4 regions of the Enterococcus hirae ATCC 9790 genome follow, and region 4 is predicted to be linked to each of the others. Evidence: predicted binding sites of a transcription regulator. Region 4 holds the regulator's gene; each other region holds the start of a gene.

The links. The regulator NrdR, encoded in region 4, represses ribonucleotide reductase genes. The targets are predictions, from matches to a motif close to ACACNATATATNGTGT.
Region 1: nrdD (anaerobic ribonucleoside-triphosphate reductase) is a predicted target of NrdR. The motif match lies at 4,871-4,886, and genes of this name have one in related genera.
Region 2: EHR_RS03325 (deoxynucleoside kinase) is a predicted target of NrdR. The motif match lies at 4,787-4,802, and genes of this name have one in related genera.
Region 3: pnuC (nicotinamide riboside transporter PnuC) is a predicted target of NrdR. The motif match lies at 1,504-1,519, and genes of this name have one in related genera.

What each region holds. Positions count from the first base shown of each region.
Region 1 covers NC_018081.1:169,719-177,217, forward strand. The annotation lists gene dltA (D-alanine--poly(phosphoribitol) ligase subunit DltA) at 1-1,358, opposite strand, end outside; gene EHR_RS00915 (teichoic acid D-Ala incorporation-associated protein DltX) at 1,369-1,518, opposite strand; gene EHR_RS00920 (ABC transporter permease) at 1,809-3,689, opposite strand; gene EHR_RS00925 (ABC transporter ATP-binding protein) at 3,861-4,628, opposite strand; gene nrdD (anaerobic ribonucleoside-triphosphate reductase) at 4,998-7,187, shown strand; gene nrdG (anaerobic ribonucleoside-triphosphate reductase activating protein) at 7,433-7,499, shown strand, end outside.
Region 2 covers NC_018081.1:680,453-687,951, reverse strand. The annotation lists gene EHR_RS03350 (hypothetical protein) at 1-211, shown strand, start outside; gene fni (type 2 isopentenyl-diphosphate Delta-isomerase) at 449-1,495, opposite strand; gene EHR_RS03340 (phosphomevalonate kinase) at 1,492-2,577, opposite strand; gene mvaD (diphosphomevalonate decarboxylase) at 2,590-3,567, opposite strand; gene mvk (mevalonate kinase) at 3,560-4,507, opposite strand; gene EHR_RS03325 (deoxynucleoside kinase) at 4,822-5,481, shown strand; gene EHR_RS03320 (magnesium transporter CorA family protein) at 5,706-6,611, shown strand; ribosomal protein L20 leader region at 6,795-6,920, shown strand; gene infC (translation initiation factor IF-3) at 6,964-7,488, shown strand.
Region 3 covers NC_018081.1:215,251-222,749, reverse strand. The annotation lists gene EHR_RS01175 (hypothetical protein) at 1-573, shown strand, start outside; gene pnuC (nicotinamide riboside transporter PnuC) at 727-1,485, opposite strand; gene gloA2 (SMU1112c/YaeR family gloxylase I-like metalloprotein) at 1,771-2,151, shown strand; gene EHR_RS01160 (hypothetical protein) at 2,244-2,762, shown strand; gene EHR_RS01155 (primosomal protein N') at 2,840-3,019, shown strand; gene EHR_RS01150 (GNAT family N-acetyltransferase) at 3,072-3,635, shown strand; gene EHR_RS01145 (collagen-binding domain-containing protein) at 3,922-5,619, shown strand; gene EHR_RS01140 (LURP-one-related/scramblase family protein) at 5,798-6,313, opposite strand; gene EHR_RS01135 (Cof-type HAD-IIB family hydrolase) at 6,337-7,206, opposite strand; gene EHR_RS01130 (uracil-DNA glycosylase) at 7,331-7,499, shown strand, end outside.
Region 4 covers NC_018081.1:2,163,063-2,170,561, reverse strand. The annotation lists gene EHR_RS10320 (replication initiation and membrane attachment family protein) at 1-1,325, opposite strand, end outside; gene nrdR (transcriptional regulator NrdR) at 1,366-1,860, opposite strand; gene EHR_RS10310 (hypothetical protein) at 2,325-2,657, opposite strand; gene coaE (dephospho-CoA kinase) at 2,710-3,345, opposite strand; gene mutM (DNA-formamidopyrimidine glycosylase) at 3,309-4,145, opposite strand; gene polA (DNA polymerase I) at 4,215-6,860, opposite strand; gene EHR_RS10290 (Bax inhibitor-1/YccA family protein) at 7,027-7,499, opposite strand, start outside.

The DNA of each region.
Region 1 (7,499 bases), 830 kb from region 4:
TCTGGCGAATTTTTTTCTAATACAATAAAAGCAACTAGTTGTTGAACTTTGGTTCCTTGGTATTTTGGAACAACTATCGCTTGTTTAATCCGTTCATCTAACAAAAGCCCGTGTTCGATATCTCCTAATTCGATACGATACCCATGAAGTTTTATCTGTTGATCCATTCGTCCCTCATAGAACAAAAGACCTTCCTCATTAAGAAACCCAGCATCGCCAGTATGATAACTTTGTTGATCCTGTTTCTTGAAAAAAGCAGCTTTGGTTTTTTCTGGATTATTCAGATACCCCTTGGAGACACTAGGACCCAAGATAATAATTTCGCCTGTTTGATTGACCGGTTGCACTTTTTGATCATTCACAATCTGAACCTCGGTATCTTCTTTGATATAACCAATCGGTAAACGTTCATAGCGATCTAAAATACCTTGAGTGATTTGGATACTTGAAATAGCAACCGTGGCTTCCGTTGGTCCATACGTGTTATAAATACGGGCTTCAGGGAATCGTTTTAATAATTCTTGCGCTGTTTTTTTGGTTAATTCTTCCCCACAGAACAAGAAAGTGGCTAGATCTGGTACATGTTCCGCATCAAAAGTGGGTTCCATCAAACAGATATCGATAAATGAAGGAGTTGACACCCAGACATCTAATTTCAACTTTGCTAAAGTAGAAAATAATTGTCTAAAGTCTTGAATAACCGCTTTTTCTAAGGGTTTTAACATTCCTCCTGTCACAAGTGCTGGATAAATCGAAAAAACAGATAAGTCAAACGAAAATGGTGCTTGTGCTAAGAAACGTAGCCCCTGTTCAAGATGAAATTCCTGGATCGTCCAACGAACAAAGCTCAATAAGTTATCATGACTGATTTGCACACCCTTGGGCTCACCTGTAGTACCAGAGGTAAAAATAATGTAATAATTTTCGTCACCTTTAACTGGATGTGTTGCTTCGTATTGACTCTCTTTTTTCGTGATCGTTGCTAATTCTTCCCGAGAAATCACTGGGATACCATCTGTTTCCATCTGCCAGTCACCGACACTAATGATCAAAGCTGGTTTTGCTACTCGAAGAATTGATTCAATTCGCTCATTCGGCGTATGTTCTTCAATCGGAAGATAGGCATGACCGGCTTTGGTGGCCCCCAGAAAAGAAACGATCATTTCAAACTCTAGATTTCCAAAAACCACGATTGGTCCCTGTTTCTGTAGATTTCTGTCTAAATAAGCTGCTAAAGCATCGGACTTTCTTTTTAGCTCCCCATAGGTATGCTCTGTGGTTTCTGTCTGATAAACGACCCGATCTGGTTCCGTTTGACCAAAAAAATCAATTGATTCAACGATTGTTTGAATATCCATCGTCTTCCTCCTAAAATTCATTATAGATAAAAGATCCGCCTTGGACATTTTTATAATGGTACAAATAAATCAACATAAAAATAATTGCACTATACAATAATGTTCGTACCACAAACGTGCCCCAGTACCTAAATTGAGGATTATTCCACCAATTTTTCAATTTATATTTCCCTCCTAATCGAATCTCAAAACAATTTTACCCATTCTTTTTAAAAAACAACATTTGTTTTCCTAACAGTAATCGCTTTTCTGCTAACAATTTTGTCACAATTTAGATTAACTACAAAAAGACGGTTATTATAATATAAGCATCACCTCAAATAAATAAAGATTTTTTTTTAAAAAGCTAAAAAGACTTAAACGATCTATGTAACCAATCGTTTAAGTCTTTCTTCATTCAAATTAAAAAAACAAAGTACTAACCTTTTGATCATTTAAATATAGCTTGATTTACTCCTCAATAATCCTGCAATATAAGACACTTGTGATGTAATAAAACAAGATATAGATCAAGACAAGTGAGCCACAAATCAGATATGCTAACCCATAATTTGCTGTATCGACATATTGAGTAAATACTTCAATGGCAAAAAAGGTATGCATACTCCCCAAAATAATTGGTGGGAAAAACATGATCGCATTTTGTCCAAAGATGACTCGCTTCACTTTTTTTCGAGAAATCCCTAATTTCGTTAATAATTGATAATTCTCTCGTTCTTCTTCTGCTTCTGCTAATTGACGAACCATCAGCATGCTTCCAGTCGTGACAATAACAATTATTCCAATAAAGATCGAAACATACGCCATTAAACCAATTCCTTGTTCAACTGTCCGTTTAAATGGGAAACGTGCAGAAAAGTTAAGACGTGAATCTTCATTATTGTATTCATCAGAAGATTGATCTGAAGCTGCTTTTTCTTGGTGCGATTCATTTTTATGAATCGTTCCAGTTATAGACTCTCCTTTGATCTCATAATCATAATAAATGATGTTCTCATAACTTGTAGGAATCTCTTTAGAAATACGTTCAATGATTTTTTCCTGATCTCCCCCTTGCACATTCCAATTGACCACTTGATAGTTTAGTCCAGATGCTTTAGCAAAATAATCATCACTGACAACGAGTGTCGGACCGAAATACCTCAACGAACCATCTCCTAAAAAATTAGGTAAGGTTGCTTGAATATCTAAAGTTTGATCAGGCAAGTAGAATGTTGAATCATACATTGAAAAATTTCTAAAGATATTTTTCATACTATCTAATACCACAGTGCTGTTATCCGATGTTAAATCAATTTTAGGCATTTTAGGATTGAATTGTCGAAAGGCATGATATTCTTTTTCTGGAATCAAATTTACCAATTGAAATACTTTTTCCTCAGAAATCCCGTCTAACTTATCATTATAGTAACTTCCAATTACTTTGTAATTGATCGTCATTTCTTTTGTGATCGTTTGCCCTTCACTTGCAAGAAGCGGTCGCAGCTTGTCGGCTGTTGCCTTATCCATTTGATAAGATACCGGTGAGACCATCTCCACATTTCGAGACATGATGACAGTCGCACTCATCATTGCGCCAATCATCGTTAAAGCTAGAGCCATGATCAGTGTGATCAACGAATTGATCCGCCAGCTTTTCAGCAGATGGATCTGCGTATTGCCGATCAGCAAGAAGTTGATCCCTCGATACTTAATTCGAGAACGACTCACCAAATCAATTAACACACGTAGGGAAAAACAAAAGAACAGATATGTCCCGATCACACAAAACAGCAGGATCAGAACAAATAATAAGAAAGGAAAGCGAAGATCTTGCGTAAAAATAAAAAGTTTAGCAGCAAATTCCCGATAGTGGACCGCAAAGAAATAACCACTAGAGATCAGCAATAAACCCAGTGTTCCTAAAAAACGATGGCGTGTCCGAACTCTTAACTTGCTACTTTCCAAATGATCGTATTCGCCAAAATTTCGAATCGTCGGATAGCGCCAGATTTTCCATAATGAATACAAAGAAACAACAGATAAAATCAAAAAAAACAACAGAAATGTTTCAAAAATCGATGGCACAGAAATGAAGAAAAGACTCGTGATTTGCAAGTTCATCATGCGAATCAAGATCATAGAAAATAATTTTGAGAAAATGATTCCTAAAATAATCCCTGCTGTACAGGCGAATAATCCAATAGCCATTGTTTCCAATACATAGATCAGTGAGATTTGGGTTTTCTTCACACCAAACAACTGATAGATCCCAATCTCTCTTTGTCTGCGGTTAAAGAAAAAACGATTTGCACTAATAACAAAAAAAGTAATACGATTAAGATAATCCAACTACCAATACCAAAAAAAACATTGAATAAAGAATCTTGCTGTGTCCTTCGGTTCAATAATTGATCATAAGAAATCGTACTAAAAGAATAGTAGATCATCGTTGATAACGTTAGACTAAAAAAGTAAACGAGATACCCTCTTGACTGTCGCAGAAAACTTTTCGCAGCCAACTTATAAAGCATTGAGTTTTCCACCTCCCCCAATGGTCGCCTGCATATCAATCACCCGTTCAAAAAATTCGTTTCTTGAACCTCTGCGAACTACTTCAGAGAAAATCACCCCATCTTTGATAAATAAAATCCGATCACAATAACTGGCTGTATACGGATCATGTGTTACTAATAAGATAGTTGATTTTTCTACTCGGTTCATCGTTGTTAAATAATTTAGTAACTCGGTGGCTGATTTCGAGTCCAGAGACCCGGTTGGCTCATCAGCAAAAATGACTTGTGGTTGAATAACTAATGCTCTAGCAGCCGCAATCCGTTGTCTCTGACTAACTGATAATTCATCTGGATAACGTTTTAAGATTTCTTCGATCCCTAATAATTGAGCAACATGCAACACACTTTTTTCCATCTCTTCTTTCGAGATTCGTTCCACCGCTAATGGTAGTAAGATATTGTCCTTCGCATTCAATGTATCGATCAAATTAAATTCTTGAAAAATAAATCCTAATTTTTTGCGACGGAAGTCACTCAATTCATTATTTTTCATTTTAGTGATCTCATTTCCTTGGATCAACACACTTCCCATCGTTGGTAGATTGATCGTCGAAAGAATATTCATCAAAGTCGTCTTTCCAGCACCACTCGGACCCATGATGCCAACAAATTCTCCTTTTTCTACTGTAAAAGAGATATTATCAAGTACTTTTACCGGCGAAAGCTTATTTCCATAGCTTTTACTTACATGTTTTACCTCGATCATTTTATCCATGGCTTTCCTCCTTGGGTTTTGCTTACTCGCCACACTGACACACTTACCAGCATATTAGCATATTCTTTGGTTTTTTTCTCTGATCTTTACAGCATTTGAGCATTTCTTTTTAGATTTTTATCATTTCACAGACATAACTTTTTTTAAAAAATTTTTATTCATCTATTTTATTCACGAAAGCGGTATATTCAAAATAAAAATCCTATAAACTTACGTTTTCACTTTTTTTCACAAAGAAATATATACAACATATAGTATAGTTGTCCGTTTATACACCTGTTTGCATACTATATATAGCTAGTATTTAGTTGCTCCTTCGTGGATTTTGTTTTATGATAGACAAGAAGAATTTAGCAGGAGTTGAATAAAATGAGTGTACAAATTGAAGAAAAAGTAACAGATCCCCTTCACTCAGAAGTATCAAACATAACAATCATTAAACGAGATGGTCGACGTGTCGAATTTGATGAAACAAAAATCAATGAGGCTTTAGTCAAAGCTGAAAAGAAAATTCATGGCTCATTGTCTCCACTTACTTATGAAAAAATTCAAACGATCGTGGATTTAGTCGTTCAAGAAATCAAACGACGCTTTACCGACAACGTTAAAATATATGAGATCCAAAATATCGTTGAACACATTCTTTTAGAAAAAAACGAATATGAATTAGCAGAAGAATATATCAATTACCGCACAAAACGTGATTTTGCCAGAAGCAAAGCCACAGATATCAATTTTTCGATCAAAAAATTGATCAATAAAGACCAAACAGTTGTCAATGAGAATGCAAATAAAGATAGTAATGTCTTCAATACTCAAAGAGATTTAACCGCTGGTATCGTTGGAAAATCCATCGGTTTGAAAATGTTGCCCCCACATATCGCAAATGCGCATCAAAAAGGCGACATCCATTACCATGATTTAGATTATCATCCATACACACCAATGACAAACTGTTGTTTGATCGATTTCAAAGGAATGTTGAACAACGGATTCAAAATTGGAAATGCTGAAGTGGAATCACCAAAATCAATTCAAACTGCTACTGCTCAAATTTCACAGATCATTGCAAATGTAGCTTCCAGTCAATATGGTGGTTGTTCTGCTGACCGAACAGATGAATTACTTGCTCCTTTCGCTGAACTGAATTATCAAAAACATTTAGCGGATGCAGAAGAATGGATCGAAACACCTGAACGTCGAGTAGAGTATGCGAAATCAAAAACCAAAAAAGATATTTTTGATGCGATGCAAAGTCTAGAATATGAAATCAATACTCTTTTTACTTCAAATGGTCAAACACCATTTACTTCTCTTGGATTTGGTTTAGGAAAAAACTGGTTTGAGCGAGAAATTCAAAAAGCAATCTTACAAAATCGGATCAATGGCTTAGGCAGCGAAAAGCGGACAGCTATCTTCCCTAAATTGATTTTCACATTAAAAGATGGCATAAACTTGAACCCGACTGATCCTAATTATGACATTAAACAATTAGCTCTGGAATGTGCAACTAAGCGGATGTATCCTGATATTTTAAACTACGACAAAATCGTTGAATTAACCGGTAGTTTCAAAGTACCTATGGGTTGTCGTTCATTTTTACAAGGTTGGAAAGATGAAAATGGCCAAGAAGTGAACGTTGGACGAATGAATCTTGGTGTGGTCACACTAAACTTACCTCGTATTGCCATCGAAGCGAAAGGCGATCAGGAAAAATTCTGGCAAATCCTCTCTGAGCGCTTAGCCATCATGAAAGATGCTTTAGTTTATCGTGTCGATCGTTGTAAAGAAGCGATCCCTGCTAACGCACCAATCTTATATATGTATGGTGCATTCGGTAAACGTCTCTCAAAAACAGATGCTGTCGATGAATTATTCAAAAATCGTCGTGCAACGGTTTCTTTAGGTTATATCGGTCTTTACGAAGTGGCTTCTGCTTTTTATGGTGGGGAATGGGAAAACAATCCCGAAGCAAAAGATTTTACCCTTGATATCGTGAAGGAATTAAAAGCCAAAGCAGATGCTTGGGGTGACGAATATGGATATCATTTCAGCGTTTACTCTACACCTAGTGAGAGCTTAACTGATCGTTTCTGCCGATTAGATACAGAAAAATTTGGCGAAGTCGAAAACATCACTGATAAAGAATATTACACGAATAGTTTCCATTATGACGTTCGTAAAAACCCAACTCCGTTTGAAAAACTAGATTTTGAAAAAGATTATCCGAAGTATTGTTCTGGTGGTTTTATCCATTACTGTGAGTACCCAATGCTTCAACAAAACCCGAAAGCATTAGAAGCCGTTTGGGATTATGCTTACGATAAAGTTGGCTATTTAGGAACGAATACACCAATTGATCATTGCTACAAATGTGGCTTTGAAGGTGACTTCAAACCAACCGAACGTGGCTTTGAATGTCCCGAATGCGGCAATCATGATCCAAAAACTTGTGACGTCGTTAAAAGAACCTGTGGCTATTTAGGTAACCCACAAGCACGCCCAATGGTTCACGGTCGTCACAAGGAGATCTCTTCACGTGTCAAACATATGAAGTAATCTTTCTCTACTATTTCGTTCTAATTTACTCTAAGAATAAAGATAGAGCGATCGTTATTCCTTAGAAAACAATCCCCTTTCACAGCGTGACTACGATAAATCGAACGGTGTGTGAACCGTGACCGTTCGATTTATTTGCATTTTTTTGAGGCTAGTCCATTATCTTTTCTGAGACTGCTTGCTGTGAAACTGGTTTGAGTTTTAAGTAAATTTTTCATACTTTGATGTTAGAAAGAAGTTTTTTTATGCGAAATCCTAAACCTAAAGAATGGCTGGCACAAGATTACAGCCAAAATTACATTGCTGATTACA
Region 2 (7,499 bases), 1.3 Mb from region 4:
GAGAGATATTTATAGTTATCTACTAACCAATCCAGATAACTTTAAGCGTGAAACAGCAGTTCAGGAAAAACAGCAGGGGAAAAAACAATTGACTGATCTAATAAGCAAAGAACTAGGGAAAGTATGTGAAACGAGTAGTCCTGAGATAGGGAAGGGGATGGGTATAATAAAACCTAGCGCTCCGCCAATGATGCCAGGAATGGAATTATAGCCGTTTGTCAAAGATACATAGGTTTTATTTTTGTTTATCAGATGAAAAAGAATTGGTATCCTATTATTTATCGCATGAAAACTTGAACAAAAGTATGAAGTGATTGGTGAAGGATAAAATAGAGTCAACGCCATAAGAAAATCTCATTCTAAGAAAACTTTGTATTTTTGTAGACAAAAAAGGTCGTCATTCATCTTTTCGATGATTGGACAACCTTTTTGAGTTGAATCGATTTGTTTATTTCTTTCGTGTGCCATATTTGGTCAGAGGGATTCCTCGGGCTTCGCACCAATCTTTAGTAGTTCCAGATAAGATCAAGGGTTGGTGATGAAGTTCTTGGATAGTTTTAGCTCCTACCATGGTCAATAGCCGTTGAAGTTCTGCTTGCCATTGTTGGACTAGTTGGATCGTTTCTGCCACGCCGTGTGTCATGAGATGCGTTAAGATCGTTCCAGAAACGCCTACTGCATTGGCACCAAGACAAAGTGCTTTGAAGAGGTCGAAGGCATTGCGAATACCACCAGAAGCAAGAATCTCTACTTGATGTTGGGCTTCGTTTGCCTCTAGCAGAGAAGTAACCGTTGATTGTCCCCAATCGACTAAATAATCTAACTCTCTTTTTTTTCGACGAGCATTTTCGATTTGAGTGAAGCTGGTTCCGCTTCGGCCACTGATATCGATTGTCTGAACTCCCAACTCGGCTAGTTCATCAATCGTTTCTCTGGTCATACCAAAACCGACTTCTTTCACGATCAAAGGAACCGAAATGCCTTCGATGATTTCTTTGATCAATTCTTTCCAATTGGAAAAATCACGATCCCCTTCAGGCATCACCAATTCTTGTGGTGCATTGAGATGGAGTTGTAAAGCATCGGCTTGAAATAGTTCAATCGCCTCTTTTGCTCGTGCTAAAGAGGTGCCGGCTCCTACGTTGGCAAGGATCTTTCCTTCTGGATAAACGTCACGCATGATCGTGTAAGAATCGCTTAAAGCAGGATCTTTTAAAGCTGCACTGACTGAACCCGTGGCAATCATTAAATTTGTTTCTTTTGCGATCATCGCTAAATCATGGTTGATTTTTTTAGTTTTTTCACTTCCACCAGTCATAGCATTGATATATAAAGGATAGTCTAAAGTTAAGCCAGCAACAGTCGTATGTAGATCAATCTCTGACATGGAAACTTCAGGTAAGGGGTTATGAACGATTCGAACCGTATCAAATTCATTTTTTTGTTTACTATGAAAAGCTTTAGCTAATGAGACATGTTCATCTTTTCGATTCATCCTTTTTCCTTTCGTTGGTTACTATAGACGTGTAATGGCAAGGGTGTAATTTCTGCTAATTCCCAAGCGCTCATCAAAGGCAAGATACCGGATTTTTGATCCACGATTACGATACCACAATCGCCACCACCTGCTCCAGATGATTTTGCTGCTCCCTCGTATTCTTCTGCTAAGCTACATAATTTATTTAAAGCAGGCGTTTCGATCAATACGCCCGTAATTGAAGATAGCTCATGGAGTAGTTGTCGGTTTTTTCTAATCATAGCTTGGATCAAATCAATGTTATTTTCTTTGAATCCTTTAATCATTTCATGAACGCATAAGGTACTATCTTGTAAAAATTTTTGATAGGCTACCATTTTTTCCTTACGTGAGCGATGGACTTGATCGACTAAATCAGAAGTTGATGCAGGACTGCCAGTCCAACCAATCAGTAAACGCAGATCTTTCGGTGTCGGAAGAGACTCAATGGATAAACCAGGCCAATCCATTTCGATGAGTTCAACGATTGTATGTTGTTTTTCTTGTTCTTGGAGCCACTGGTGATCAAAGGTTGAAAAAGCAATCCAACCACCATAACAACTAGCTGCAATATCTCCACAAGAGCCATTATCTTGAACCGTTAAATTTGCTAGTGCAGCAATTTTGAAAATTTCAATCTGTGTAAGATTTAACGCATAAAACATATTCAATGCCTTGACTGTTGCGACAGTTACGGCGCCACTTGAGCCTAGACCGTATTTGCGTCCGTTAGAACTATCCAATTCACTTGTCACTTTTAGGTCATAAAAAGAAAGTAAAATATTTTTTTCTCGTGCGTATTTTTCAGTCAAACGAATGGCAGCAAGGATATAATGAAATGGATTTTCACGAATATCCAAGACAAGTTCACCATCACGCCGAGTCCAACGAATCGGCATGCCACTATATTGCTCAGATTGGATGCTGCCGACTTTTCGTGCGGTTTCAACGGTTACAGTAACAAACTGATCAATGGCTACGATGATAGCCGGATGTCCGGTTTCAACAACTGCGTATTCTCCAGCAATATAAAGTTTTCCTGGTGCAGATACTTCAATCATAAAAATCTCCCTTTATTCAATAATCGTCATTCCTGGACCTGCAAAAGCCGAAATGACTTGTTGGCTACTAAATAAGTCACTAAATGTTGTTTTGACCTTATCTAGATGGTCTTTTTGAACTAGCACTTTCACATTTGGGCCAGCATCCATAGTAAAGTAACAAGGAATCCCCTGATTTCTTAAATCCCGTACCGCTTGCATGGCTTTTAAACTATCAGGAGACCAGTAGGTAAATGGCGGACGAGCAGCTAATGTCGTTCCGTGCATTTTTAACCCATTTTGTTCCATAGTTTCACCTAGAAGTTGAAAGTTCTTAGTTTTGATTGCTTGTTTTAGTTGATAAAGATCGGCTTCGACAGAATCTAACCATCCTTGATAAAAACTTGAAGTTTCAACCGTTCGGCGCATACCATCACGACTTGAGACATCCTTTTTTTGTTCATTCAACAATAGAAAGACCATCGCTAAGTGATCTTCAAAACCGTCTGAGGAAATTGGATGAGCATACGAACTTTGATCATCGTGTCCTTTTTCCCATTCAACAAATCCACCAAAAATACTCCGACAAGCGGAACCTGATCCTCTACGAGCCAGTCTTGATAAAGCTTGGTCATCTAACCCTAATTTCAATGCCTCGTTGCATGCTCCGGCTAAAGCCGCTAAGCCGCTGGCAGAAGAAGCTAAACCCGCAGCAGTCGGAACGAAATTCTGGCTGATCACTTTTGCTTTTTTCGTGGTACCCGCTTTTTCTCTCACAATATCCAAAAAAGTACTGATTTTTTTGGTTGCTTTTTCATCTTGCAATTGATTATCTAAATAAAATTGGTCTTCCGTGTAAGCTTCTGAAAAGCTGACTTCAGTTTCCGTATAAAATGCATCTAATGTGAGTGATAAGCTGTTATTCATCGGGAGAATTAACGATTCATTTTTTTTACCCCAGTACTTGATAAGGGCGATATTCGTATATGCTCGTGCTTTGCCTTTAAACATAGGTATGTACTCCTAATCCTTGAATCCAAGTTGCAGCTGCTCCCGCTTGTAAGAGGGCTTCGCTGATTTCTTGGGCTTTTGTTTTTGTTTGAGCTAGCGCAATCATGCAGCCACCTCGACCACCACCAGTTAGTTTTGCTCCCAAAGCGCCTGAATCTCTAGCGGTTTCGATCAATACATCAAGAAAATCGTTGCTGATCGTTAAATTTTTTAAAATTAGTTGGGCTTCATTCATCGCTTGGGCTAAATGCTCGGGGTTATTTTTAACAATGGCTTTTTTGGCTTGCCTTGTTAAGTATCCTAGTTGTTGGATTTTTTGTCCAACTTTCTGCTGATCTTTTTCAAATAAATGAGCAACGTCTTTGACCACTGCTCGCGTCTGACCTTTGATTCCGGTATCAGCGACAATCAAAAAAGCGTCGATATTTAAAGAGAAATAATCAAACGGGTGTCCTTTCACAAAGTAGATTGGTTCTAAACTGCTTGTTGCCGCAGCATCGATACCACTAGGATTACCATGGGCAATTTTTTCTGAAATTTGGACATTTGTCAAGAGCTGTTCGCGAGAAAGTGGTTGTTCGAGATAATCGTAAAAGGCACGAGTAACTGCCGTAGCTACTGCAGCGCTTGAGCCCATTCCACGTTCGGCAGGGATAGTGCTGTGAATAGTTAACTCTAATGATTGCTCAATTTGCAGTTCCTTTTTTAAGTTGAATACTAACTGCTTGATGTTTTTTAACGAATGTGGGGCATCACGCAGTATTCCTGTATAGTAGGAAGAAACAAGCTGATCTCCTGACGAAGTGATGTGTTCATTCAAGGAAGCAACTACTTTTGCTGCCTGAAAAGGAAAAGCGATTGCCGGTTCGCCGTAGACAACTGCATGTTCGCCCATCAGAATAATTTTACCATTTGATTCCCCTTGGCCATAATTTGCCATAATCTAACTCCTTCTTTTATTCCCATAACTTTTTTGAGCAAAAAATAAAGCGCCTTGGATCCTTTGCGCTAACGAACAGATTGTATAACATAGAAGTTCAAAAAACAATTCATCTTTATTTTACTAAAACCTTCCCAGAAGTAAAATAAAGAATACGTTTTCTGTTGAAAAACCTCTTTTTTCTTAAGATTTTATTGAATTTTATGAATGGAAATATCCTGTTATTCCTAATTGACACCACCAGATATTGGGGGTATATTTAAAAAGAATTGGAAAAAGACACAACATTTAGTGATAAAGTGAGTTGGAGGTTAATGAGTGTGATTGTTTTAGCAGGTACCATTGGCGCTGGAAAATCAAGTTTAACAGAAATGATGGCTGAACACTTTGGAAGTCGAGCTTTTTATGAGTCAATCGAGGATAATGAGGTATTGCCTTTATTTTATGCCAATCCTGAGCAGTATGCGTTTTTGTTACAAATCTATTTTTTGAATAAACGTTTTGAAAGTATCAAGCAGGCAATGAAAGAAGACAACAATGTTTTAGATCGTTCGATCTATGAAGATTCTTTGCTTTTTCATTTGAATGCTGATTTGGGTCGGGCAACTGAAACAGAAGTTCGAGTATATGACGAGCTATTAGCAAATATGATGGAAGAGTTGCCGTATGCCGCACATAAAAAACATCCGGATTTATTGGTTCATATTCGTGTTTCATTTGATACGATGCTTGAACGGATCGAAAAAAGAGGACGATCATATGAACAACTTTCCTTCGATCCAAGCTTATATGATTATTACAAAGAATTGAATCGTCGCTATGATCAATGGTATGACGAGTACAATGAAAGTCCCAAAATCCAAATTGATGGCGATCGATTCAATTTTGTGGAAGATCCCCAAGCAAAAGTAGAAGTGCTGAACATGATTGAAGAAAAGTTGGCAGAAATTCGTCAAGAAGTCTTTGTTTCTTGAGTCCAATAAAAAATGATAGTATAAAGAAGACAGGATCTAACTTCGATAGCTAAGCCGAAGAAATTGAAAATAGGAGAGCTATTTTCGCTTTTCATCGGCTTATTTATTTTTAAGAGCGAGACAGCGGTCGGAAGGGCTAATGATTTGTAAATTCGCCAAGAATACTTAGAAGAATCGTCGTGAGATACCTAATGAATCTATCAGCACAGGAAGAAGGGGACTGTATGAGAGAAAAACATTTTTTTAATTTTGATCAAAATTTTTGGCTGAATGTGCCTAGAGATGATGTAATGGGAATCAAAAATCTTAAGGAAGAGTATGGCATTAGTGATGAGATGCTTACCTATTCTTTAGACAAAAATGAACGTGCTCGTGTGGAATATGATACTCTTGATGATATTTTACTTTTAGTCACCAATGTTCCTCATCAACAAAAAATCGAAAACCACTATGAAACAAGTCCAGTAGCATTTATTCTAAAAGAAAATGGTCTATTTACATTTACGACTCAAAATACAGAATATGTGATTCGCCTGATTCGTTCAATCTTAGATCGAGATTCCGAGATAAATGTATATAGTTTACTTTTTCGTACGCTCTTTCTGATTTCAGATTCCTTCTTCCCGTTGATTGAAGAAGTGAATAGTGAACGACAACGCTTAAACCAAAAGTTGCGAGAAAAAACTACGAACCGCAATTTACTAGCTTTATCTGACCTCGAAGTTGGTTTAGTTTATCTAGTGACTGGTACAAAACAAAATGTCGTGTTATTAGAACAAATCAAAGCATTAGCGATTTATCGAAAGCTCACTGAAAAAGAGAAGGAACAATTGGATGATGCATTGATCGAAGCAAAGCAGGCAGTGGAAATGACCAATTTGGCCTCCCAGATCCTTGATCAACTTTCGGGAACGTATAATAATTTGTTGAACAACAACTTAAATGACACAATGAAATTTTTGACAGTCTGGTCGTTGATTCTGACTGTTCCTACCATTGTGACAGGCTTTTTCGGTATGAATCTACAATTGCCTTTTACACATTCTGTCTTTGGTTGGGGGATCGCCTTATTCATCAGTCTGATATTGTCAGTTTGGATGCTGATCGCATTGTGGCGTAGGATTCGGTAGTTTCAAGGAAGACGGTCACCAAAAAAGTTGAGTGTCTGATGAAGGGTGTGTTTCGATAGCTAAAAGTTTTTTATTTGGACAAGTATATAACTAAAGTAATTAACTGATTAGGGAATGTTTCGAGAGTCTCTAGTGAAAAAGATTGACAAAAAAATATAGATTTGCTATACTGTTGAAGTTGAGAAATAAAAGCAGAAGCACCCGCTTCTCGCCTTAGTTGATTCAGTCACTGGGCTAGATAGTTTTCATCTATTGAATTAGGTGAAGTACGTGCGGGTTCTGGAAGAGAACTCGTTTTTTTATTGCCGAATATTCGGTACGCTTTTCTTTCTCTCATAATATTTGGAGGTGAATGACCATAGCAAAGGATATGATGGTTAACGACGGCATTCGTGCACGTGAGTTACGATTGATCGGTTCAGATGGTGAGCAATTAGGAGTTAAGACAAAAGCAGAAGCATTGAAAATTGCAGAACAAGCAAATTTAGATCTTGTGTTAGTTGCCCCAAGTGCGAAGCCACCAGTTGCGCGAATCATGGACTACGGAAAATACCGTTTCGAGCAACAAAAGAAAGACCGCGAGGCGCGTAAAAAACAAAAAGTGATCAATGTTAAAGAAGTTCGTTTAAGTCCAACAATTGACGTGAATGACTTCAATACAAAACTTCGTAATGCACGTAAGTTCTTAGAGAAGGGCGATAAAGTGAAAGCTTCTATCCGCTTCAAAGGCCGTGCCATTACCCACAAAGAAATTGGTCAAAAAGTCTTGGATCGCTTAGCTGAAGAAACTGCTGATATTGCGACAGTTGAGCAAAAAGCGAAAATGGACGGACGCAGCATGTTCTTGACGCTGGCACCGAAAAACGACAGTAAGTAATTTGAATGACT
Region 3 (7,499 bases), 880 kb from region 4:
GTGAAAGATGTCGAGACTTTTTTAACGAATTACCGAACTTTTTTGCAAAAAGACTGGGCGTTGATCGCTGTTGACGGGGGTGAACAACTATCATTGACCTTCTTTGAAACATTCATCCAGCAATTAAGAGCAACTGGACGCCAACAAACTCCAGAACAACAGAGTAAAATGACCGAATATGCACGCAAGCAGCGATTTATCCAATCCGAGGTGTATCTTTTCATCTGGCAGCAATATTGTCGTTATGGTTTCACAGAAGGCTTCTTTGATAGTATTCCTAGAGTCATGAGAAATGGTTTCTTGAAGGTCTTACGAAAAGAAAAAGAAATGAAGCAAACAGTGATAGCCAACGAAAATGTGTCACAGAAAAAGGTAGTCACCGAGGAAGTATGGGATAAAATTGCTGTTGAGTTGAAAACGAAAAAAGTGATGACCATTTTAACAGAACTAAATGAAAATGACTATTCCTTATCGAAAGAACAACAACATGCGTTACAATATTTCCAACGATTAGAAAAAGTTTTGCAAACAGAAAGTTCAAAAACTAAGCAATTATTAAAAAGACTATTGTGAAAGTCGATAGGGTAAAAATAAGCTAGCTACCACCAATCAATTGTTGGCGGCAGCTAGCTTATTTAGATAAGTACCAAGAAAAAGGGAACATCGAAACATGCTTTACCAGAAGACTGTCGATTATATTCAGATCAAAATGATCATGGCACGGTCTTAAATCAGCACACTCTTTTCATGCTCTTGATCATATTCTTTTTCCATTTTTAGCATTCGTTCACGTTCTTTTTGGTTATACCAAGGAGAAACTGTGAAAGCCAAGACATCATTCAATAGGTAAACGGAACTATTGACAAACATAGCTAAACTAGCTGAACCATGTCTAAATGAGATGTACCACAGAACCATCTGTGCTAATCCTGAAGCCAACCACCAATAATATTGGTTATTGTAACGCAAGAAACTGATCACACCAGCTGTCAAACTGATTGAAAAGGCAATAGCATCGATCCAAGGACGTGGATCGTCTGTTAAGCGCCCAATCAAGAAACCTGAAATAGCATAAACCAGGATCGTAGCAAAAATTGCGACTAACCATGTTTTTCCATTGAACTTACGGATTTTTGCTGCCATGTTATGATTCCATTCTTTACTTAATAAAACAGGGATATCTAAGGTGATCATATAGGCGATTTGTTCGCCGATACTCAAGTAATTTTTAGCAGAAAAACCAACGATGATGAAACAAATAGCTGATAAAATTCCTAAAATACCATTAACAGATTTCGCTGCATTGATTGATAAGATACACAAGACACCAAGTGTAGTACCGATAAAAGTGATCACCGCTAACCAAGTAATAGGGCTATTCACAAGGGTCATAATCTGACACCCAAGACTAAAAAAGAAAAGATAGTAATTTTGTTGAGGCCAACCTTTGAGTTGGTGTGCTAAAAAGCGAAAATAATTTATCATTGATAAAAGCTCCTTTAAACACTAAATATAGTATGCGTTCGATTTGTTGACACAACCTATTGTATTACTTTCAAAAAATATTTCTAGTCTTTCAATTTAAAATAATATGTGTTATGATACTTTTTGCTTTGTTTTCTGGAAACATGAAAACTTTACATTGAATTGATGAAAGAATGGGAAGTCAACCGACGTAGGTGAACTTTCCATTTTTTTCTTTATAAAAAACTTTTGACCAAAGAAAATGTTAAAATATGAAAAAGAATAAAAGAGTAAAGGAGTAAAAAAATGAATTTATCTGCTATCCATCATGTCGCAATTATTGTATCTGACTATCAAAAATCACGGGAATTTTACGTTGATAAGTTAGGCTTTGAAGTAATCCGTGAAAATTATCGTGCGGAAAGAGAAGATTATAAATTAGATTTAAAGCTTGGAACAGCTGAATTAGAAATATTCGGGGTAGCTAATGCGCCTAAACGTCCAAGTTATCCAGAAGCATGTGGATTAAGACATCTGGCTTTTAAAGTGGAACAGATTGAATCTGTCATTGAAGAGCTTCGTTTAAAAGGGATCGAAACTGAGCCAATTCGAATCGATACATTTACTGGGAAAAAAATGACTTTTTTCTTTGATCCAGATGGCTTGCCGTTAGAATTACATGAATAAGTAACAAAATTGTCACTTTTTCTTTCTGTCATTCGATTTTTTTTAATAAAAAATCTTGATATGCTAGTAAAAAAAGGAAAAGGGAGACACTGATGAAGATGAAAAAAATTTTATTTGGGTCAGCTATTCTCATACTTATTGGGCTAACGGCTTCGTTAGGATTATTGACTGCTACGTTTCGTTATGATGATATTAGTGAACAAGAATATCAAATCTCACTGAAAAAAGCAGTGGGAATCTTTAAAAAAGAAACAAATAAAACAAAAGTTCAAATGGTTCAGTTTGTACCAAAAGAGGATGTCCAACAACAAACAAACAATACCTTTCAATATCTTTTCGTAGATTCTGAACAAATGCTTGTTGTCAATCCTACAACCGGAAAGCCAGCTGTTCGTTCGAGTAAATTAGCCGAAAACCAACCATTCTTTGACATCAAAAAGATCTACTCAAGCAAATCTCCTCAAAAGGCAATGAAAGAAGCTGTTAAACAAAGTGGAAAGCGCAATGCTAAAGTAAGAAGTTGGGTTTTGCTAATGAAAAGCGACAAATTATACTATGAGATCAAATTAGCAGAGGATAATGAAGAATCTGTTTTGTTGATTCGTGCCTAAAAATCAATAGCTATCATTTTTCTTTTTTACAATATAAGAGTAAGCTAAATGTGTAAAAAAGAAAGGAAGTCATTGCTATGGAAAAGATGAAATGCCCAAATTGCGGGAAAAAGTTTACTTATGAAGAAGTCAACAATGTAGTTGAACATGTTGATAAAGAAATGCCGATCGTTTGTCCTTATTGCCGGACAGAAGCTGCTCGCATCGTTTCACATGGTTATTTTGTTACCCAAAAAATCGAGGATTATTTAAAATAACTCTTTTGATCTTTATTTTTCAGTGATAGAATGAAAAAAAGGAGAGAATGAAATGATTCGTTTTGCAAAAAAAGAGGATGCTCAAGAGATTGCTCCGCTTATTTTAGTTATTTTAAATGATATGGAATTACCTTTTTTACAAAAGTATGGGAAAGAAAAAACAATTGAAATCTTAGAAGAAGCCATTATGGATCCCGATTATCGTTACAGTTATACAAGAGGAATTGTTGAAGAAATTGATGGCAAGATAGCTGGTGTAGCATTTGGCTACACAGATGAAGAAGAGCCATTTATCGATAAACCCTTAGAAGTAATTTTAGAAAAACATGGAATTACAGATAAGGAACAATTATTTGTAGATCAAGAAACATTTCCTAAAGAATGGTATTTGGATTCCATTTCCGTTTCGGAAGCTTTTAGAGGACAAGGAATAGGTTCACACTTACTTGAAGCTTTACCTAAATTAGCTAAAAAAACTGGGCGAAATGTTATTGGTTTAAGTGTAGATGAACAGAATCCTAACGCCAAAAGATTATATGAACGTCACGGATTTAAAGTAGTAGGTAAAAGGAAAATCAGTGATCATCTTTATGATCACATGCAAAAGGAAATTTAATGGTTTCTTAATTAAATCAAACTTATTATTTTTTAATAAAGACATTTAAATTGTTGTAACTATTATTTGATAAAATGTTGAGTGAAAACAAGGTTTTTCACTCTTTTTTTGTTTTGTTTTCATAAATGTCAGTTGTATATATTAAATGATAGTTGTTATAATCTCTTTTTTATGAAAATATTTTTCATTTATTTTCAATTATTCTGTAATGACGGGTCTTTTTTTAAGTATTAAAATATGCTCTATCGCTCGTCACTGGGCTTGGAGACAGGAAAGGACCGTTGAAATGTTAAGAAGTAAAATTGGGAATATATTTGGTGTTATGCTATTATTTTTAAATCTCTTTGTTGCTCTACCTGCAATAGCGGAAACTTATACGCCTCAAGATTCTGGTAGCATCTATGATGATTTAACTGGTGATTATGGAATATTAGGGATTGCTTCTCAATTCCATATATTCGCAAAAGAAAAAACGACGATAAACGCGCATACAAATGGTAATGTTGCAACAAAAGAGCTAGATGCAAACAATAATTTTGGGACAGATATCATCACGGGTGACCTCCAACTAGAAATCAACTATGTTCAAGCAACTGATTCTTTGATTGGCTCATCCTTTACTTCGGGAAATAGTAACCGAGTAAATAAATTTGTTGTAGGTTCTTCAATTAGTACAGGGATCGAAAATGATCGGGCAGTGGTGAATGGCTCAAGGATCGACCATTTATCTGCTTCAGAACTTTATCAAGATCGACCTGGGAATACTTATATTGATTTTGACACGGAATTTGCAAAATTAGAAGGAGCTTCGGAAAGTTTGATGTCGATTACTCCTGCTAAAACCTATCTTTCAAGTGATTTTCCTGATATGAATAATCGAACGATTGATGTAACAGGAATGGGAAGTTCAGATGTTGTAATCATCAATGTGGATGCTTCAGTGTTATCAATGAATACACCACTGAATATTGTAAATTCTGAAAATAAAATTTTGGTTATGAATGTCATCAATGCACCAACTGATTTCACGATCCAGTCACAAATTCATTACAATAATCGAGCAAATCATGAAACGGAAGATTTTTCTGACGCAAATATTTCATGGAATTTCCCAAGTAATGTAACGAACTTGGCGATAAATGCACCTTTTCAAGGTACCATTATTGCGCCACGAGCAGATGTCACAGCCAATCAAAATATGGATGGAACGATTATCGGAAAAAATGTTACGCTAAATGCAGCAACCAATCGTTGGGACCCTAACGAAATTTTCCTTGCTGATAATCCAGATAATTCTGGATCAAGCGATAGCAGTACGGATACGACAAGCAGTGACAGCAGTACGGACACGACAAGCAGTGACAGCAGTACGGACACGACAAGCAGTGACAGCAGTACGGACACGACAAGCAGTGACAGCAGTACGGATACGACAAGTAGTGATAGCAGTACGGATACGACAAGCAGTGATAGTAGTACGGATACGACAAGCAGTGACAGCAGTACGGATACCACAAGCAGTGATAGTAGTACGGATACGACAAGCAGTGACAGCAGTACGGACACAACAAGCAGTGACGGTAGTACTAACCCAACAAGTGGTGACAGCAGTAGCAACCCAACAAATGGTAATAGTGATACTGACACGCCAACTCCATTTCATATTGATCCAAGTATGAGCGGAGAGGATACCAATCAGGTGTATCCTAATAATAATGATAAAACTAATCAATCAAATGGAATGAATAGCACCATCCCACAACAAGGGAAGGGTACTGATTTAGATAGAAATGAGTTTAACAGTTCCACAAATGAAACAACTAACGTAACCGATGAATCGCGGTCAATGGATTTTCAAGATCAAGATTCGCAAGTTTTGCCAAAAACAAATAGTGCTTCCAATAAATGGTTAGCAATTGTTGGTGGAATGATTATTGTGTTAGTTGTTATTGTGGGATTTATGAGAAGAAAGAAGCATAAATAAGAAGCATAAATAAGAAGAATAAATAAAGGCTCATCAAGTGTTTGACTGAGCCAACTAAAAATAAGCCTTCCTACATGAAGCGTATCTGCTAAGTTCGTTTGCTCTGACTAGCGGGTCTTGTTTCCTAGAGGATGGCTTATTTTTTCTTGAAGTTATTCTGATTATAAGAAGGAGCAAGTTAATTTGTGTCTAATCGGTAAGAAAGAGGTGTATCTTTGTCATGGTTTTTACGATATAACCAGTAGTCTAATACAGCTGCGATACAGATACAGATAGGCGCATTTTCTTCCATTGGAATATCAAGTACATAATAATCTCCAGAAAAAAGCGTTGCTTTATCCATTTTCATGATTCGTTGATTAAAATGATGGATTTGATATTGATGGTTATAGATATCTCCTTGAACTGTCCAATGAAGACGACGTACATAGTAAAAATCCCCGGGCCAGTTAAAGATTTTTTGCATCGTTCCTACTTTTTTAAAATCCTTATAAAGTTCAAAACGGGTTCCGAAAGTTAGACTCGTTTGTTTAATATGTGCCACAAGATTTCCGTTCATTGCATAAAGAGACAAAGCATCTCCTTTTGTTCCCCAACGACCAACCATTAAGAAGATGGATTTACCAGATTCATTTTTAACAACAGTCCTCGTGACACGACTGAGATGCTTTTCTTGAATGAAAAATTCTGACATCTTTCTCCCTCTTTTCTCGAAAATTATAGATTTTCGGAAATTGCCCGTAAGATTGCCTTGCCGACCCCAGACTCCAGGTTAGTATCAGTGACAAATTTTGCGTAATTTTTGACTTCGATTTCAGCATTTCCCATCGCAAAACTAACACCAGCCACTTGTAACATACTAACGTCATTAAAATTATCCCCAATCGCCATGACATCGTCTAATTCGATTCCTCGGTCATGTGCGACATGAGCCACAGCAATTCCTTTTTGGGCATTTTTGTGATTGACCTCGATATTGTTTTGACCAGACGAAGTAACAGCTAAGTCACCCAGTTCACTGATTTCTTTTCCAACTGGACCCAATACTCGCGGACCTTCCGTATGGAAACAAATCACTTTTAATACCTCTAATGTTTCGTCTTGGAGCAAGTCACGAATACTATCAACATAATTGATATGCAAAAGTTCAAGGTTGGCTGAAGCCATCGCAATCGCCATTTTATATGTTAAATGGGGGAGATGACTACCGATCATTGAGGCAAAGCTTTCAATTCTTTTGGCTTGGCTTTCAGAATAAAGCCCTCGATTGGTCGATACTTCATAATAAATCTCATTTTGATCAAGGATATCTAAGACAGTTGCAGTTTTTAGAGTCGGTATTGGAACAGTGAACAAGGAGTTTCCTGTTTTGTCGAAAACTTGCGCACCATTTAGCGTAATCATGGCACAATCAATGCCAACTTCATCTAAAGCCGCACGTGCTTCTTGATAATTGCGACCAGTCGCAACCATAAATTCAATCCCTGCATCATTGGCAAAGCGGATCGCTTCGGCATTTTCGGGTGATATACTCATATGGGCATCTAATAAAGTACCGTCCATATCTGATGCGATTAATTTGATCATAACTCTCATCGTTCCTTTCTTTCTCTTCTTCTTAGTTTACCATATCCAGATGACACTGCGCGCGAAGATTGCCCCTTGTTAAGAAAGAATTTGTGAGTTATCCTGATTGTTGGAGGTGGAACGATTGAAAGAAATCATTCATAACAGTTGGCAAACGATTTTAACAGATGAGTTTGAAAAAGAATACTACCAAAAGTTAAGAAACTTTTTAAAAAAAGAATATACGACTCAGAAAATTCATCCAGATATGTATCATATTTATGAAGCGTTGGAATTGACTCCTTACGAAAAAG
Region 4 (7,499 bases):
TCACTACTGATTTTTTTCTCTTCTTTAGGCTGGTTGACCCAATCCGGTAATTTCTCACGACGAACGTTTCGACGATTAGTTGAATAATTCTGGTTCGTATTTTTAGTATTTTGTTTGACTTTGCTATTGGTTTTCCGAATATGTTCAATGGCTTCTTCTGGGGTCATGATCTTTTTTTGTGCCCATTCGTTAGCGATCGTGTTGACAAAGCTTGCGGTTAAGCTAGGACGATCTTTGATTACTAAGACATAATTGATCAGGATATTGATCAAACTATTCGACAATCCCGATTGTGAAACTAAATCCTGTAAAAGCCAAGTTTCTTGTTTTGACACATAGCCGCCTTTTGCTTGTTTCAGTGCCTCTAAATATTTCATTGGCGGAATGCTTTTGGCTTCGTTCACTAACTGTAGTGTCGCATTTGTCAGAGCAGTTGCTTCCTTAGGTGTCTCATTCTGATTGGCAGAGGTTGCTTCTTCATTTTGATTAGCCAATGTATTTGTTCGCTTCGTCTGTTGGTTCACCAATACGATGCGTTGAAGCTCTTTGACAGATACTGTCTGCTCAGAAAAATCATACGCTTGTACGACCCATTCACCTAATGTCAACTCATCCACGCCATAAAGTAAATGATACATTGTTAACTGTTCCTTCAATGATTCATCTAGATTCATGATATGTTTTTTTGCCAACCAATCTGTCAAAAAGCGCCAATCAAGAGTGGATTGTTCCATGGACTTCCCCAGATCAGTTGATTTGGTTGTAAATGACTGTTGGTTTCCCTCGAGTTTCTCTTGATCTGCAGCATATGTTTTTTCATTAAAGCGATATACTTCTAAAAATTTCTTCGTGATCTTTTGATAATCATTCGTCGAAAAATGTTCCGGCTGAAATAGTTGGATCAACTGATCGAAACGCCGTTGACCGACTTTTTCTAATAGCAGAAAAGACAATAATGTATCTTTAAAAAATGCTAACGGTTCAATTGGCTCAAGTAACTCATAAATAAAACATCCCCCTAAGCTAGGGTCTTCTTTGAAAAAAACTTCTAAAAGTCCGATCCCTTCTAGTTTTTTTCGTGCTTCATAAAGCTGAGGAATACCACAATTCAAGCTACTTAACAGATCAGCATGTAATCCTTCCGGTCCAACGCCTTTTTGTAAAGGAATTTCTGATAGTAAGGTAAAATACAAACTCAAAGCTTCACTGCCGATTAATGGCTGGTAGAGATAAAGTAATGAGGATTTCCCTTCTTCTCTTAGCGGATAGCTTTTTCTTCCTTGGTAGATATTTTTAGGTTGAAGCTCTTTCCATGCGTTATCCAAGGAATTTGGCCTCCTTTTATGACTTGATTTTATTTCTGATTTATTCGTTGTTTTCTTTGTGATTCTCTTTATTATTTTCTTTTGCTTTATCAACGATGTCTTGTAATTCTTTTAAAAACACCGACATATCTTTAAATTGACGATAAACACTGGCAAAACGGATATAAGCAATCTCATCTAAATTGACCAGATCTTCCATCACGTATTCTCCGATCAACGTCGTCGATACTTCATTTTCACCAAGACTTCGCACCCGATTTTCAACATGGTTTACGATTTGTTCCATTTGTTCCATCGCAACTGGTCTTTTTTCTGCTGAACGGATTAATCCTCTTAAAATCTTGTCACGATTAAATTCTTCCCGTTCCCCATTTTTTTTGATCACTAATAAAGGTGCTGCTTCAATTCTTTCAAATGTTGTAAAACGAAAAGAACAGTTTTCGCACTCTCGTCTTCGACGAATTGCTCGACCATCATCCGCTTGTCGACTATCAATCACTCGGGAATTGTTATGTTGACATCTAGGACATCTCATTATTTTCACCTCTTAATCTGAAATTTTTCTGATATACATTCATTTAATATATTGAATCAATTTATATAGTATTGATTCAATTTATATAGTATTGATTCAACGAACATTCAAAGGATAAATTTTCACTCGATAATAGTTACGTAAATAATTACGTATGAAACAATATTTTTATGATTCACTCCTGCTTTTCATAAAAAAAGTTTCACACATGTAACTAGTTGTATTATAACATGAAACAATTCTTACAGGCGACTCTCCTGTATAAAAAACCTCGTTAGAAGAACCTTTTTTTCAATCGATTGATCGAAATTGTTCCAAAGCAAAACAATTAGGCTTGACTTTCGAGAAAACTGCATGTAAAACAGTGCTTCTTAAAAACTTCTTTCAGGTGCATACTTCAAAAAAAACAGAGAGTGAGACAAAACTTGTCTCACTCTCTGTTTCAACAGTCTAAGTTATACCCATTAAAGTTTTTCTTCAATCCCTGTATAATGTTTCATTCGTTGTTCATCGATTTTTTGTTGTTCAGGAATATGATCGGATTCTGGTAAAGGTGTTTTTTTGTGTGTTGGATCATCTTTTTTTCGTTCTTGTGTCAGATCTTGCTCCTTGGCTTCTTTTTCTGCTTGTTGGTCTTCTAATTCATCGACTCTGGCTTTGTAGCGTTCATCATTTTCTTTTGCAGCTTCTGATTGTGCCCGTCCTTCATCTACCAGTTCATCTTTATTCAAGATCTCTCCTAGTTTTTCTTTTGCAGAACCGACTACTTTATCTTTTTGATTTTTAAAAGTCCCCATACCAATCCCCCTCTTTTCTTTATATTCAGCATAGCAAACTATCTAAATATACTCAAAGAAATCGATTGTTGAAGTCCGAGAGCCAACGTTCGATTTGACAAGTCAGTTCATCCTTACTACCGGAATTGTCAAAAACGATATCTGCTAATTTTTTCTTTTCTTCAATCGGCATCTGGCTTTGTATTCTTTTCTTTGCTTCGTCTAGTGTCAATTGATTTCTTTTCATCAAACGTTGCAATTGAATTTCTTCTGGAAGGTAAACGACTGCTACAGCATCCATTTCCTGTTCATAATGACCTTCAAATAATAAAGGGATATCAACGACAACTAAAGGATAATTTGCTTTTTGTTGCTTAATCTGTTCCGTAATCGCTTGACGGATAAAGGGGTCTAATAAGCGATCAAGTTTTTGTCTTTGTTCTGTCGAATCGAAAATAATCTTAGCTAAAGCTACTCGATCAAGCGAGCCATCTTCTTGAAGGATTTCTTCCCCAAATTCTTGAACGATTGCCGCCAATCCAGGAGTCTGAGGTTGGACGACTTCACGGGCGATGATATCTCCATCGATCATCGGGATTTGGTGACGGCTAAAAACAGCTGCTGCAGTGCTTTTCCCAGTAGCAATCCCACCAGTTAAGCCTAAGACATAGCCTACTTGCTGATTTTTAGTCTTTGGCAATTTGGACAATAGTGAGTCCCCCTTTGCGCTACTTTTGTTTTGACGATCGGTGTATGACAACGAACACATGGTTGACCAGTCTGACCATAGACATGTAAAGCTACTTGAAAGTTACCTGACTCGCCTAACGCATTGAGATAACTCCTGATCGTCGTTCCGCCAGCCTCAATTGCCCGAGACAACACGTCAATAATTGCTTTTCGTAACAACTCTGCTTCTTTGGGCTTCAATGTATCCGCTGGCTGTTCTGGATGGATCTTTGCTTCCCAAAGCGCTTCATCCACATAGATATTCCCTAAACCTGTTACTAACTTTTGATCTAATAATAATGGTTTAATCGCTTTATGAGATTTTTGTAAGCCTAAACGAAAGCCGTCTAATAAAAATGTATCTGGCAACGGTTCTGGACCTAATTTCATGATGCCTTTGTAGGCATCACTCGTTCCTTTTTCAACTAATGTCATTCGTCCAAATTTACGTACATCATGGTATCGGAGTTGGCTACCATCTTCAAAGAAAAAAATGACATGCGTGTGTTTATCGATCGGTTCATTTTTTTCAACAAATTGGTATTTTCCTTCCATACGTAAATGCGAGATCAATTCATAATGACTCAAACGAAAAATTAAAAACTTGCCTCTTCGATCAATAGACAGAATCTCTTCGCCAACTAACGAAGCTTCAAAGATTGCTGTTTCTGGTTGTTCAATTATTCTTGGCCATAAGACTTGGATTTTTTGGATTTTCTTTCCAACGACTAAACGAGACAAGCCTTTTCGTACAGTTTCTACTTCTGGTAATTCTGGCATGTTTTCACCTTCGACTTATTTGCTTTTTTATCTATTTATTGAGCAGATCGGTTCAATAGTGGCAATCAGCTATTTCGCTTCATACCACGTTTTCCCCCAACTACTATCTGTAATCAATGGTACGTGTAAGGACACGGCATGTTCCATGACTTCACTTACTAATTTGTCTAATCGTTCTAATTCTGTTTCTGGCACTTCAAAAACCAATTCATCGTGTACTTGTAACAACATGGTTGCTGATAGTTTTTCTTCTTTTAAGCGTTTATCCAACTCGATCATCGCGATTTTAAGAATATCAGCGGCACTTCCTTGGATTGGGGTATTGATTGCTGTTCTTTCAGCAAAAGAACGTATATTATAATTTCGTGAATTGATATCTGGTAAATAACGTCTGCGATGGTAAAGGGTTTCGACAAATCCTTGTTCCTTTGCTTCACGAACGATACGTTCCATATATTCTTTGACTCCAGGATATTTCTCAAAATACGTATCAATGTACTGTTGCGCTGCTTTTCTTGTAATCCCAAGATTTTGTGATAAACCATAGTCAGAAATGCCATAAACGATCCCAAAATTGACTGCTTTTGCTTGACGACGCATATTTGGTGTGACATCTTCTGCTTTTTCAATCCCAAAAACACGCATAGCAGTACTTGCATGGATGTCTTGTCCTTCAAGAAAGGCTGCTTTTAAATGTTCATCATTCGAGATATGAGCCAAGACTCGCAATTCGATTTGTGAATAGTCAGATGAATAGATCAACCAGTCTTTTTCTCTAGGCACAAACGCTTGGCGAATCTTTCGCCCTTCATCTAAGCGAATAGGAATATTCTGTAAATTAGGATCTACTGAACTTAAACGCCCTGTTTGAGTCAATGTTTGAACATATCTGGTATGGACTTTCCCATCGGATTGAATGACTTTTAACAAACCTTCTACATAAGTTGACTGGATCTTGGCGATTTGGCGATACGTCAAGATGTCATCCACGATTGGTGCTTGTTCTCTTAATTGTTCTAAAACATCGACCGCAGTGGAATAGCCCGTCTTCGTTTTCTTGATCACCGGTAACCCCATTTTTTCAAATAAAATGACCCCTAATTGTTTTGGTGAGTTTAAATTGAAGGATTCACCAGCCTCTTGATAGATTGTTTCCTCGATCTCTTTCAATCGATCGGAGAATTCGATTTTCATTTCTTGTAAACGAGAAGCATCAACTTTGATACCAGTGATTTCCATTTCAGCTAAGATGATTGAAAGGGGTAGTTCCATCTCACGGAACAAGGCCATTTGGTTTTTTTCTGTTAATTCTTGACTTAACTTAGGTGTTAAAACATTAATGGCAGATACTTTTCTGGCAAGGTGGGCAAAAAATACTTCTTCCTCTTCCGGTAATCCTTTTTTTGCCCCTTTTCCATAAATTGCTTCATCTGACTGCACTTCATGATAGCCATAATGGGCAGCGATTCCTTCAATATCCGTACTTTTCTCATTTGTATCAAGCAAGTAGGCACCAAGCAAGACATCAAAATCGATCCCTTTTGTTTTCGTAGCATAACGATTTAAAGCCACATAAGTCCGTTTAGCATCATAGACTTTTTTCAACCGTGTTGGATCAGCTAGCCAAGCACAAAAAGCTTCGTTCTCAAATAACGCTAGATCATTCGTAACATAAATTTTTTGTTTCGTCCCCCAAGCTACACCCACGATATCTTCTGTATGGTAATTGTCTCCCATCATCTCCACATATAAAGCCATGTCAGTCGTGAACATGTCCTCATGGTATTCATGGACTACTTCAAATAGGATATCTTCAAGTTCTACTTCTTCCTCAACAAGGTCCAGCTTTGCCAGGAATTGTTTAAATTCCATTTCTTTATAAAATGGCACCAATTTCTCTAAGTTTTTCCCTTCATATTTCAATGAATCAATCGAGACTTCAACTGGCGCATCTGTATTGATCGTCGCTAATTGTTTGGATAAGAAAGCTTGTTCTTTATCATTGATCAAATTTTCTTTCATTTTGCTTTGTTTCATTTCATCAATATGCTCATAGATCCCTTCAACGGATCCATATTGTTTTAACAATTTGATTGCTGTTTTTTCGCCGATTTTCGTCACACCAGGAATATTGTCTGAAGCGTCTCCTGCCAAACCTTTCATATCAATGATTTGATTTGGCGTCAACCCATCATATTTTTCAGCCACATGTTCAGGTGTGTAACTTTCGATATCACTCACACCTTTCACCGTAATGTCTACTTTGATTTCATTACTAGCTAATTGAGTCAGATCTCGATCACCAGATAAAACAACGACATCAAATTCTTCTTTATTGACTTTTTCGGCTAATGTCCCAATGATGTCATCCGCTTCATAATTAGGTAATTCATAGTATTGGACACCTAGTCCTGTGAGTAATTCACGAATGTAAGGCATCTGTTCTTTAAATTCTCCAGGAGTTTTTGAACGGCCACCTTTGTATTCTGCATACATCTCGGTTCTAAACGTCGTCTTTCCTGCATCGAATGCAACTAATACATGAGTAGGTTGCTCTTTTTGCATCACATTTTCAAACATCGTGTTAAAAGCATAGATCGCATTTGTATGCAACCCATTTCTATTTTTAAACCGTTCTAATGAATTGTGTAAAGCAAAAAATGCGCGAAAAGCAACACTATTTCCATCTACAAGTAATAATTTATTTTTTGTCATCTGCCTAACTCCTTACTGTAAAGTTCTTATTTATTCTAACAAAGAATACTGAGGAAAGCGAAAAGAAAAACGCAAATTAACCACTTTACTGAACAAAAAAGAGTGAAAAGACTCAATGCTTTTCACTCTCATAATTATTGTTCAACTGAACGATCCATTCAATCGCTTAATTGTTACGTCCGAAAATTCTTAAGAATGCTAAGAACAAGTTGATAAAATCAAGGTATAGTTGCAATGCCAAGAAAACGGCAATTCCACTGTGTGCTGTCCCATTTGATTCTATATAGATTGACCGGATCTTTTGGTTGTCATATGCGGTAATTCCTGCGAAGATCACGACTAAAAGAAGAGAAATAAACAACTCTACTGCGCTGCTTCGTAAAATAAAGACATTTAAGACCATGGCAATAATGACACCGATCAATGCGGCCATTCCGGCACGGCCGACACCTGTCAAATCTTTTTTAGTAACCAAGCCTACAACGGACATCCCTAAAAACATTCCAGTTGCTGTAATAAACGCTCTGGTAATGCTACCGATATCATACATCGCTAATGTGACAGCTAACGTCAGTCCATTCAAGAGCGAATACGCAATAAAACCACCAATAGCTAAACTTGGGTTTTTAGCTGCTTTAA